DNA from 3 places in the Streptomyces similanensis genome. Region 1 is predicted to be linked to each of the others. Evidence: riboswitches for the same ligand, from Rfam matches in the RefSeq annotation. Region 1 holds a riboswitch; each other region holds the start of a gene.
What was found. A riboswitch is a leader RNA that binds a small molecule or an ion and turns the genes downstream of it on or off. The one in region 1 is predicted to bind cobalamin.
Positions count from the first base shown of each region.

Region 2: another riboswitch for cobalamin. It lies ahead of metE (5-methyltetrahydropteroyltriglutamate--homocysteine S-methyltransferase); the one in region 1 lies ahead of ABEB07_RS05050 (prenyltransferase/squalene oxidase repeat-containing protein).
Region 3: another riboswitch for cobalamin. It lies ahead of cobN (cobaltochelatase subunit CobN); the one in region 1 lies ahead of ABEB07_RS05050 (prenyltransferase/squalene oxidase repeat-containing protein).

Region 1 is NZ_BAABKC010000012.1:47,477-50,746, forward strand. It holds gene ABEB07_RS05040 (glycosyltransferase family 4 protein) at 1-674, opposite strand, end outside; gene ABEB07_RS05045 (TetR family transcriptional regulator) at 884-1,495, shown strand; cobalamin riboswitch at 1,781-1,908, shown strand; gene ABEB07_RS05050 (prenyltransferase/squalene oxidase repeat-containing protein) at 2,030-3,262, shown strand; gene ABEB07_RS05055 (SCO2322 family protein) at 3,259-3,270, shown strand, end outside.
Region 2 is NZ_BAABKC010000037.1:255,269-258,538, forward strand. It holds gene metE (5-methyltetrahydropteroyltriglutamate--homocysteine S-methyltransferase) at 1-1,297, opposite strand, end outside; cobalamin riboswitch at 1,466-1,683, opposite strand; gene ABEB07_RS12525 (3-hydroxybutyryl-CoA dehydrogenase) at 1,923-2,792, opposite strand; gene aceB (malate synthase A) at 2,789-3,270, opposite strand, start outside.
Region 3 is NZ_BAABKC010000067.1:14,994-18,263, forward strand. It holds gene cobN (cobaltochelatase subunit CobN) at 1-1,923, opposite strand, end outside; cobalamin riboswitch at 1,987-2,140, opposite strand; gene cobG (precorrin-3B synthase) at 2,186-3,270, shown strand, end outside.

The DNA.
Region 1 (3,270 bases):
AGGTGGTCGACGATCTCCTGGCGGGAGGTGCCGGAGACGGTGAGCACGGACGGCAGCCTGCGCGCGACCCGCTTCTGCATGCGGGTGAAGGCGTACCAGCGGCGTACGGACCACTGGCGCTGGCGGGTCTGCGCGGCGTCCAGCTCCAGTTGCCGGTCCACGGTGATGGGGTGGTGGATGGTGGTGACCAGGGGCGCGCCGACGTCGCCGAGGAGGCCGTAGCCGAGCGTCTGGTTGTCGTGCACGACGTCGAACTCGCCGCGGCGGGCGCGCAGATGGCGGCGGGCGCGCAGCGAGAAGGTCAGCGGTTCGGGGAAGCCGCCGGTCCACATGGTGGCGACCTCCAGTGCGTCGACCCAGTCGCGGTACTCGTCGCGCTTCGGGGTGCGGAAGGGGTCCGGCTGGCGGTAGAGGTCGAGGCTGGGCAGCTCGGTGAGGCTCAGGCGCTGGGCGGCCGGGCCGTCGAGGGCGTCGAGCACGGGGTAGGGCTGGGAGCCGATCACCTCCACCCGGTGGCCGAGGCGGGCCAGTTCGCGGGAGAGGTGGCGGACGTAGACGCCCTGGCCGCCGCAGAACGGGTTGCCCTTGTAGGTGAGGAGCGCGATTCCGAGCGGTCGCCCGCCGTCGGCTGCGAGGCCCTGCGAGGACTCCGCCTGACTGGCCTCAGCGGACACTCTGGGCCCCCTTCTGACTGCGCTGTCCCGCGAGGTTACGCCGGGTCGTCGATCTAGAACAAGTTTCAGACTTGATCGTCCAGGAAGCTCCGAATCTACCGGCAGGTAGCCTCGCCGCAAGGCGGTGGAACGGGTGATTCACGCCACGGCCGGGGCCCTGGCATGCTGTCTGGTCGCACGCCCTCACCGAATGTCACGGAACGGGACCCATGCCTGCGGAGATCCGTATCACGCGCCCCTGCCCGGCACCCCTGACCGAGCGGCAGGAGGCCCGCCGGCGCCGCATCCTGCACGCCAGCGCGCAGCTGGCCTGCCGGGGCGGGTTCGACGCGGTGCAGATGCGGGAGGTGGCGGAGTCCTCGCAGGTCGCCCTCGGCACGCTCTACCGGTACTTCCCGTCCAAGGTGCACCTGCTGGTGGCCACGATGCACGACCAGCTGGAGCGGATGCGCGGCACCCTGCGCGCCAAGCCGCCGGCCGGTGCGACCGCCTCCGAACGGGTGACGGAGACCCTGCTCCGCGCCTTCCGCGCGCTGCGGCGCGAGCCCCGGCTCGCCGACGCGATGGTGCGCGCCCTGACCTTCGCCGACAGCGGCGTCACGGCCGAGGTGGAGCGGGTGCACCGGCAGACGACGGCGATCATCCTGGAGGCGATGGGGCAGGACGCCGACCCCACCGACGAGCAGCTCTCCGCGATCCGGGTCATCGAGCACACCTGGCACTCGGCCCTGATCACCTGGCTCGCGGGCCGCGCGTCCACGGCCCAGGTCGAGACGGACGTGGCGACGGCCTGCCGGCTGATCGATCTGACGCGGGCGTGAAGAAGGCGCGAGGAACCCGCAGAAAACCTACGAGACGGGTTCCCTTCGCCGGTATTGCCCGGATCAGGTACTAGGGGTCGCCGTCCAGCCCAGTCCTTGCGGCTTTCCGGCCTCTCAGCCCGTCCGTCGACGTCGGCCCCGGCGGATGCGTGACGCGTCTCGCCCAAGTCGGCTACTCCGGTCGAACTCCCTCACTCGCCTCGTAGGCCACTTCCAGGATGAACCCGCCGCAACCGGTACGCAACCCCCCAACGAGAGTGAGGGAAGGGCGGGGAAAGATTGCCGGATTTCACCGGCCGGTAAAGTGACGGCGTCGTCATCACAGCCGTACGAGGGGAAGCCGGTGCGAATCCGGCGCTGACCCGCAACCGTGAGCCGCCCCGAGGGCGGCGAGCCGGACTGCCTCGTACGGCCCGTGACCGGCTCACGTGCGTCGGCGCCCGCCGCCGCACGGCGCCGTCGAGGTATACGGAGCCGAGCTGCGGGGATGCCCCGTGCTGTCCGGCTCCCCACAGGGAGAGGCATCCGCCGATCATGAACATCCGCCGCTGCGCCGCGGCCCTGGCCGCCGTCGCCGTGATCGGCATACCGGGCCCCGCCTTCGCCGCCGGCTCGTCGCCTTCCCCGACCGGGCCGGCCACCCTGCCCGCCGGGCTCTACGGCGACACCGACCCCAAGTACGACGGCGTGTGGCGGCAGTCCCTCGCCCTGCTCGCCCAGCACACCGCCGGGGTGCGGCCCGCCGCCCGGGCCGTGGACTGGCTGACCGGGCAGCAGTGCGCCGACGGCGCTTTCGCCGCCTTCCGCGCCGACCCGGCCCGCGCCTGCGACGCCAAGGTCATGGTCGACACCAACAGCACGGCCGCCGCCGTCCAGGCCCTCGCCGCGCTCGGCGGGCACGACGCCGCCACCGGCAAGGCGGTCGCCTGGCTGAAGTCCGCGCAGAACAAGGACGGCGGCTGGGGCTACACGCCCGGCGGCCCCAGCGACACCAACTCCACCTCGGTCGTCGTCGGCGCGCTCGCCGCGACCGGCGAGAAGCCCGCCGCCGTCCTGAAGGACGGCAAGTCCCCCTACGACGCGCTGCTCGGCCTCGCCCTGCCGTGCTCCGGCGACGGCGCGGGCGCGTTCGCCTACCAGCCGGACAAGAAGGGCGAGCTGGCCGCCAACGCGGACGCGACCGCCGCGGGCGTCGTCGCCGCCCTCGGCCAGGGCCTGGCGGCCACGGGCGCGAGCAAGGGCGGCGCGGCCCGGTGCTCCGGCTCCGGGAAGCCGACGGCCGCGCAGGCCGCCGCCAACGGCGCCGCCTACCTCGCGCACCAGGTCGCCAAGAACGGCTACCTCACCTCCGTGCTGCCCGGCGCCACCGCCCAGCCCGACTACGGCAACACCGCCGACACGGTCGTCGCGCTGGCCGCGCAGGGCGGGACCGCGCAGGCGAAGAAGCCGCTTCAGTGGCTGGAGCAGCACTCCGAGGCGTGGGCCAAGCAGAGCGGCCCGGCCGCCTGGGCCCAGCTCGTCCTCGCCGCCCACGCCACCGGCACCGACCCGCGCGACTTCGGCGGCCTCGACCTGGTCAAGGCGCTCAACGCCACCGGCCCCGCGCCGCGGTCCACCGACGCGCCCACGCCCGGCGAGGCCGCCGGGACGTCGGCGAAGAGCGGCGGCGGCCACGCGTTGTGGTGGACCGGCGGCATCCTCCTTCTCGTCGTCGTCGCCGTCGGCGTCATGCTGGGCGGCCGCCGCAAGCGGGGGCAGCAGCCGTGACCGGCCGC
Region 2 (3,270 bases), on a different contig from region 1:
GCTGCGCCGCGGCCCGCTCGGCGTACGGCTGGGAGCGGCGCGCGTCGGCGTCCGTCACGGCCGCGGAGCGGGCCCGCACGGCGGGGTCGCGCGTGATCGGCGAGCCCGCGCGGGAGGCCAGGTCGGCGCGGTTGGCGGCCAGTTCGCCGCTGATGCTGTCGGTGCCCTGGGCGAGGCCCTTGGCGAGGGTGACGATCTCGGCGGTCTTCTGCCGGGCGAAGGCGAGCCAGCGGCGGATCTGCGGTTCGATGTCCCGCTCGGCGGCGGCGTCCAGCGGCACGTGCAGCAGCGAGCAGGAGGCGGCGACGTCGACCCGGTCGGCCAGGCCCAGCAGGGTGCCGAGCGTGGACAGCGACTTCTGGAGGTCGTTGATCCAGATGTTGCGGCCGTTGACGACACCGGCCACCAGGCGCTTGCCGGGCAGCCCGCCGACGGCGGCCAGGGCGTCCAGGTTGGCGGCGGCGGCCTCGGTGAAGTCCAGCGCGAGACCCTCGACCGGCGCCTTGGCCAGCAGGGGCAGGGCGTCGCCGAGGCGGTCGAAGTAGGACGCCACCAGCAGCTTGGGCCGGTCGGTGAGGGCGCCGAGGTCGCGGTAGGCGCGCTCGGCGGCGTTCAGCTCGGCCGGGGTGCGGTCCTGGACCAGCGCGGGCTCGTCCAGCTGCACCCACTCGGCGCCGGCCGCGCGCAGGTCGGCGATCACCTCGGCGTAGACGGGCAGCAGCCGGTCCAGCAGGGTGAGCGGCTCGAAGTCGGCGGGCACGCCGGGCGCGGGCTTGGCGAGCAGCAGGTACGTGACGGGGCCGACCAGCACGGGCCGGGCCGTCAGGCCCTGGGCGAGGGCCTCCTTCAGCTCGGCGACCTGCTTCGCGGAGTCGGCCGCGAAGACGGTGTCCGGGCCGAGTTCGGGCACCAGGTAGTGGTAGTTGGTGTCGAACCACTTGGTCATCTCCAGCGGAGCGACCTCCTGGGTGCCGCGGGCCATGGCGAAGTAGCCGTCCAAGGCGTCCGCGTCGACGGCGGCGCGGTGCCGCTCGGGGATCGCGCCCACCATGACGGTGGCGTCGAGGACGTGGTCGTAGTACGAGAAGTCACCGGTGGGCACCTCGTGGACGCCGGCCTCGGCGAGCCGGCGCCAGTTGCGGCGCCGGAGTCCGGCGGCGGTGTCCTGGAGGGCGTCAGCGGTGACGCGGCCCTTCCAGTAGCCCTCGACGGCCTTCTTCAGTTCCCGGTTCTGGCCCTGGCGGGGGTAGCCGTACACGGTGGCCCGTGCTGCCGCGGCTGCGGACTTCGTGGTCACGGAGATCTCCTTCACGAGATGAATCCCTGAGACCCGGCGACAGGACGAGAGCGCGAAGGGGTGACGAACCGGACGGCGGCGACCCCGCGCGGCACAAGCACGGCCGTTCCGTCCGGTGTGTACGCCGACCCGCCCACGAGGTCACCGGGATGTCCGCGCACGGAACGGTCCGCACGCGGGCAGTTGGCAGGTCTTCGGACTCGCGGGCACGCCCTCCTCGCCGGAGGACACCTACTGGCCGTCGCTTCCCAGGCCCGCTCGGACCCAGTGCGTATGACGGCGGTCGTTCCCGCTCACCGCTGCGGGGCAGTCCCGGATTCCCACCGGGTTCCCTCTTGCGACACCCCGCCTGGCGGACGGGGCGAACCAGCTGCTGCCGTCAGCCTACGGGGTGTCGCCGAGAAAGGAAGAACGCCGTCCAGAATCCGGAAGACGGTGCGGAGCACGGCGAACGAGGTACGCGGAGCACGGCGAACGAGACACGGGGCAGGGGCGGCAAGCGCCGCACCAGCGCTTCCCGCCCCCGCCCCACGGACCGCGGGGACCCTCACCCCCGCGGCGGTGCGGGCCCCTCAGCCCGCGCCGTACCAGGCCCTCAGCCCCTGGTCGCAGTCGTACCAGGCCCTCAGCCCCGGTCGTAGGTGTGGAACCCCCGGCCGGTCTTGCGGCCCAGCAGCCCCGCCTCCACCATCCGCTGGAGCAGCGGCGGCGGCGCGTACAGGGGTTCACGGAACTCGTCGTAGAGCGACTCGGCGATCGAGGCGACGGTGTCCAGGCCGATCAGGTCGGCGAGCTTGAGCGGACCCATGGGGTGGGCGCACCCCAGCTCCATGCCCGCGTCGATGTCGGCGGCCGTGGCGAACCCGGACTCCGCCATCCGGACCGCGGCGAGCAGATAGGGGACGAGCAGCGCGTTGACGACGAAGCCGGCCCGGTCCTGGGAGCGGACGACCGTCTTGCCGAGCGTGCGGGCCGCGAAGTCCTCGATGCGGGCCGTCGTCGCGGCCGAGGTGTGCAGCGAGGTCACCACCTCGACCAGCGGCAGCACCGGGACGGGGTTGAAGAAGTGCAGGCCCACCACCCGGTCCGCGCGGCCGGTCGCCATCCCGAGCCGCATCACCGGCAGGGAGGAGGTGTTGGTGGCCAGGACGGCCGCCGGGTCCTCGACGATCTTGTCGAGGGCGGCGAAGACCTCGGTCTTGGCGTCCGGGTTCTCGACGACGGCCTCGATGACGAGCTGCCGGTCGGCGAGGTCGTCCAGGCTGCCGGTGAACACCGTCCGGGCGAGCGCCTCCCGGGCCGCCGCCCGCTCCAGCTTCCCGCGCCGTACCGCCCGGTCGAGTGAGGCGGCCACCCGGTCCCGCGCCGTGCGGGCGGCGACCGCGTCCACCTCGCAGACCACGGTGTCGAGCCCGGCCCGCGCGCACACCTCGGCGATGCCGGCGCCCATCTGCCCGCCGCCGACGACGCCGACGCGTGCGACGCCCGCGCTCACGCCGGCACCGCCGTCCGGCGCACCAGGTGGCGGCTGTAGGCGTCCGGGGTGAAGAACAGCGGCAACTCGCCCGCCATCGCCGTGCGTTCGAACAGGGCGCGGATCTCGTCCACCGGCGCCCACGGGTACTCCGCGCCCAGCGCGGCGATCTCGTCGTCCAGCAGCCGCAGCACCGTCTCGCGTGCGATCACCCGGTGCCGCAGCCACTGCCAGATCTGCACCCGGGCGATCTCGGCGGTGGCCGCGTCCTCCATCAGGCCGTCGATGGCGACCGCGCCCTGTCCGCGCAGCCAGGCGGCGAAGTAGCGCACCGCCACGAAGACGTTGGTGCGCACTCCCTCCGGGGTCGGCGGGCCGCTGATCCGGCGCACCGACAGCAGCTCGGCGGCGCTCACCGCCACGTCGTCGCGGGTGCGGTCGAGCTGGTGCGGCCGGTCGCCGAGGACGTCGTCGAACGCCTGGCGGCACACCGGGACCA
Region 3 (3,270 bases), on a different contig from region 1:
GAGGCGGGCGGCCTGGATGAGGGTCCAGATCTGGGCGCGGATGGCGGGCAGCTTGGCCGGGTCCATGGCGGAGATCTGTGCGTACTCGTCGAGGAGTTGTTCCAGCCGTGCGATGTCGCCGTAGGAGTCGGCGCGGGCCATGGGCGGGACGAGGTGGTCGACGAGGGTCGCGTGGGCGCGGCGTTTGGCCTGGGTGCCTTCGCCGGGGTCGTTGACCAGGAAGGGGTAGACCAGGGGGAGGTCGCCGAGGGCGGCGTCGGGGCCGCAGGCGGCGGAGAGGCCGGCGTTCTTGCCGGGCAGCCATTCCAGGTTGCCGTGCTTGCCGAGGTGGATCATCGCGTCGGCGCCGAAGCCGCCGTCGGTCTGCGGGGCGGCGATCCACCGGTAGGCGGCCAGGTAGTGGTGGGACGGCGGGAGGTCGGGGTCGTGGTAGATGGCGATCGGGTTCTCGCCGAAGCCGCGCGGGGGCTGGATGAGGATGAGCAGGTTGCCGAAGCGCAGGGCCGCCAGGACGATGTCGCCCTCCTTGTCGCGGCTGCGGTCGACGAACATCTCGCCGGGCGGCGGGCCCCAGTGCTCCTCCACCGCCGTGCGCAGGCTCTCGGGCAGGGTCGCGAACCAGCGGCGGTAGTCGGCGGCCGGGATGCGCACCGGGTTGCGCGCCAACTGCTCCTCGGTGAGCCAGTCCTGGTCGTGGCCGCCCGCCTCGATGAGCGCGCGGATCAGTTCGTCGCCGTCGCCCGAGGCCAGGCCGGGGACGTCGACCCCGCCGAAGTCGTATCCCTCGTCCCGCAGGCGGCGCAGCAGGGCGACGGCGCTGGCGGGGGTGTCCAGGCCGACGGCGTTGCCGATGCGGGAGTGCTTGGTCGGGTAGGCGGACAGGACGAGGGCGAGACGCTTGCGGACGGGCGGGATGTGGCGAAGCCGGGCGTGGCGTACGGCGATTCCGGCGACGCGGGCGGATCGCTCGGGGTCGGCGACGTAGGCGGGCAGGCCGTCGGCGTCGATCTCCTTGAAGGAGAACGGCACGGTGATCAGGCGGCCGTCGAACTCGGGCACGGCGATCTGGCTGGCCGCGTCGAGCGGGGAGACGCCCTCGTCGTTCTCCTCCCATGTCGTGCGCGAGCTGGTCAGGCACAGGGCCTGCAGGATCGGGACGTCCAGCGCGGTGAGCGCGCCGGCGTCCCAGGACTCGTCGTCCTGCCCGGCCGACGCCTCGGCGGGCCTGGTGCCGCCGGCCGCCAGCACGGTGGTGACGATCACGTCGGCGGCGCGCAGTTCGTCGATCAGCTCCGGCTCGGGGGCGCGCAGGGAGGCGACGTAGAGGGGCAGCGGGCGGCCGCCCGCGTCCTCGACGGCGTCGCACAGGGCGTGGACGAAGGCCGTGTTGCCGCTCATGTGGTGGGCGCGGTAGTAGAGCACGGCGACGGTCGGGCCGTCTGCCTTCGGCTCCGGGCGCTGCAAGGGTCCCCAGGAGGGGGCGGGGGCGGGCGCGTCGAATCCGTGGCCGGTGAGCAGCACCGTGTCGGAGAGGAACCGGGCCAGGTGTTCCAGGTTGGCGGGGCCGCCGTGGGCGAGGTAGGCGTGTGCCTCGGCGGCGATGCCGATGGGGACGGTGGAAGCGGCCATCAGCTGCGCGTCGGGGGCCTGTTCACCGGTGAGGACGATGACCGGGCGCCCGTCCGCGAGGAGCAGGTCCAAGCCGTCCTGCCAGGCTCGGATCCCGCCGAGAAGGCGAACGACGACGAGCCCGACGCCGTCGAGGAGGGCCGGAAGCCGGTCCAGCGGAAGTCGGGCCGGGTTGGCGAAGCGGTAGGCGACCGGGCCGCCGGCCGCGCGGGCGCTGAGCAGGTCGGTGTCGGAGGTCGACAGGAGCAGGATGTCGCGGGCGTGCGGGGCACGCTCCCCGGACGGAGTGGGCATGCGTCGCCTGGCCTTCCTCGGGGTCCGCGCCCCGGGCGGTGTGGAATGAGTCACCCCGTCGGGCAGAGCCGACCCGGGAAAGGGAGTTCCTGACTCGCCCGGCCTTCGAGGGGCCGGGCTCACAGTGGCGGGACCGTGCCGGATTCACACCGGCTTCCTCCCCTGTCGCCGTGCGGGCGATCGGTGGACCGGGTGATCCACCGGGGATCATAGTAAGGGTCACGGAATGCGCGCAGGGCGTACATCGGGTGTGATCGTAGGTATGCTCACCGCCATGCCCACGGCAATGCCTCCTTCGTCGTCCCAGGCCACACCGGCCGCGCGGGACCGCGGTGACGCGTGCCCCGGGACGCTGCGGCTGCACACGGCGGACGACGGAGCGCTGGCCCGTGTCCGGCTGCCCGGCGGCGTACTGACCGCGGATCAGGCGCGGGCTCTCGGCGACGCCGCGCGCCGGCTGGGCGACGGCGATCTGCACCTGACCTCGCGAGGCAATGTGCAGCTGCGCGGACTGGCACAGGGGTGCGGTGCGGAACTGGCGGCCGTGCTGGACTCGGCCGGGCTGCTGCCCTCGTGGGAGCACGAACGGGTGCGGAACATCGTCGCCTCGCCGCTGTCCGGCCTCGACGGCGGTGGTCTGCGGGACGTACGGCCCTGGCTGACGGCCCTGGACGCCGCGTTGTGCGCGAGTGACACCGCGACGGGCCTGTCGGGGCGGTTCCTGTTCGCCTTGGACGACGGGCGCGGTGACGTGGCCGCACTCGGTGCGGACGTCACCGTGCGCGCGGTCGCGGAAACGGGGGCGTGGCTCGCCCCCGGGTCGGTCCGCGTGGCCGCCGGGGACACGGCACGCGCGGCGCTGGCGGCCGCCGAGGCGTTCCTCGACGCGGCGCGCTCGCAGGGAGCACGAGCCTGGCGGATTTCCGAACTCATGCTGCCCGAGGGTGAGATGGACCGCCTGGTGCGCGATCGCCTGACTGCTGAGGGGATCGGCCACGAGGAGTCGCCCCAGCCGGCCGGCGTCCTCGACGGCCCGCGGCCAGGTGTCGTCGAAGGTGCGCTGTCCGTGCACGTGCCGCTGGGGAGGCTCTCGGCCCGACAGTGGGACGAGCTGGCCCGTGTGTGCGTGACCGAGCTGCGGCTGACGCCCTGGCGCGGTGTCGTCGTTCCCCTGGGGAACGCGTCCGCGGCACAGGCGGCCGAGACGTTCGCCCGTCTCGGCGCGGCCGGCCTGGTGACCGATCCCTCCTCTCCCTGGCTCGGCGTGGGCGCGTGCGTCGGCCGCCCCGGATGCGCCAAGGCGCACGCCGACGTACGGGCGGACGCGGCGCTGTCGCTGGAAGCGAC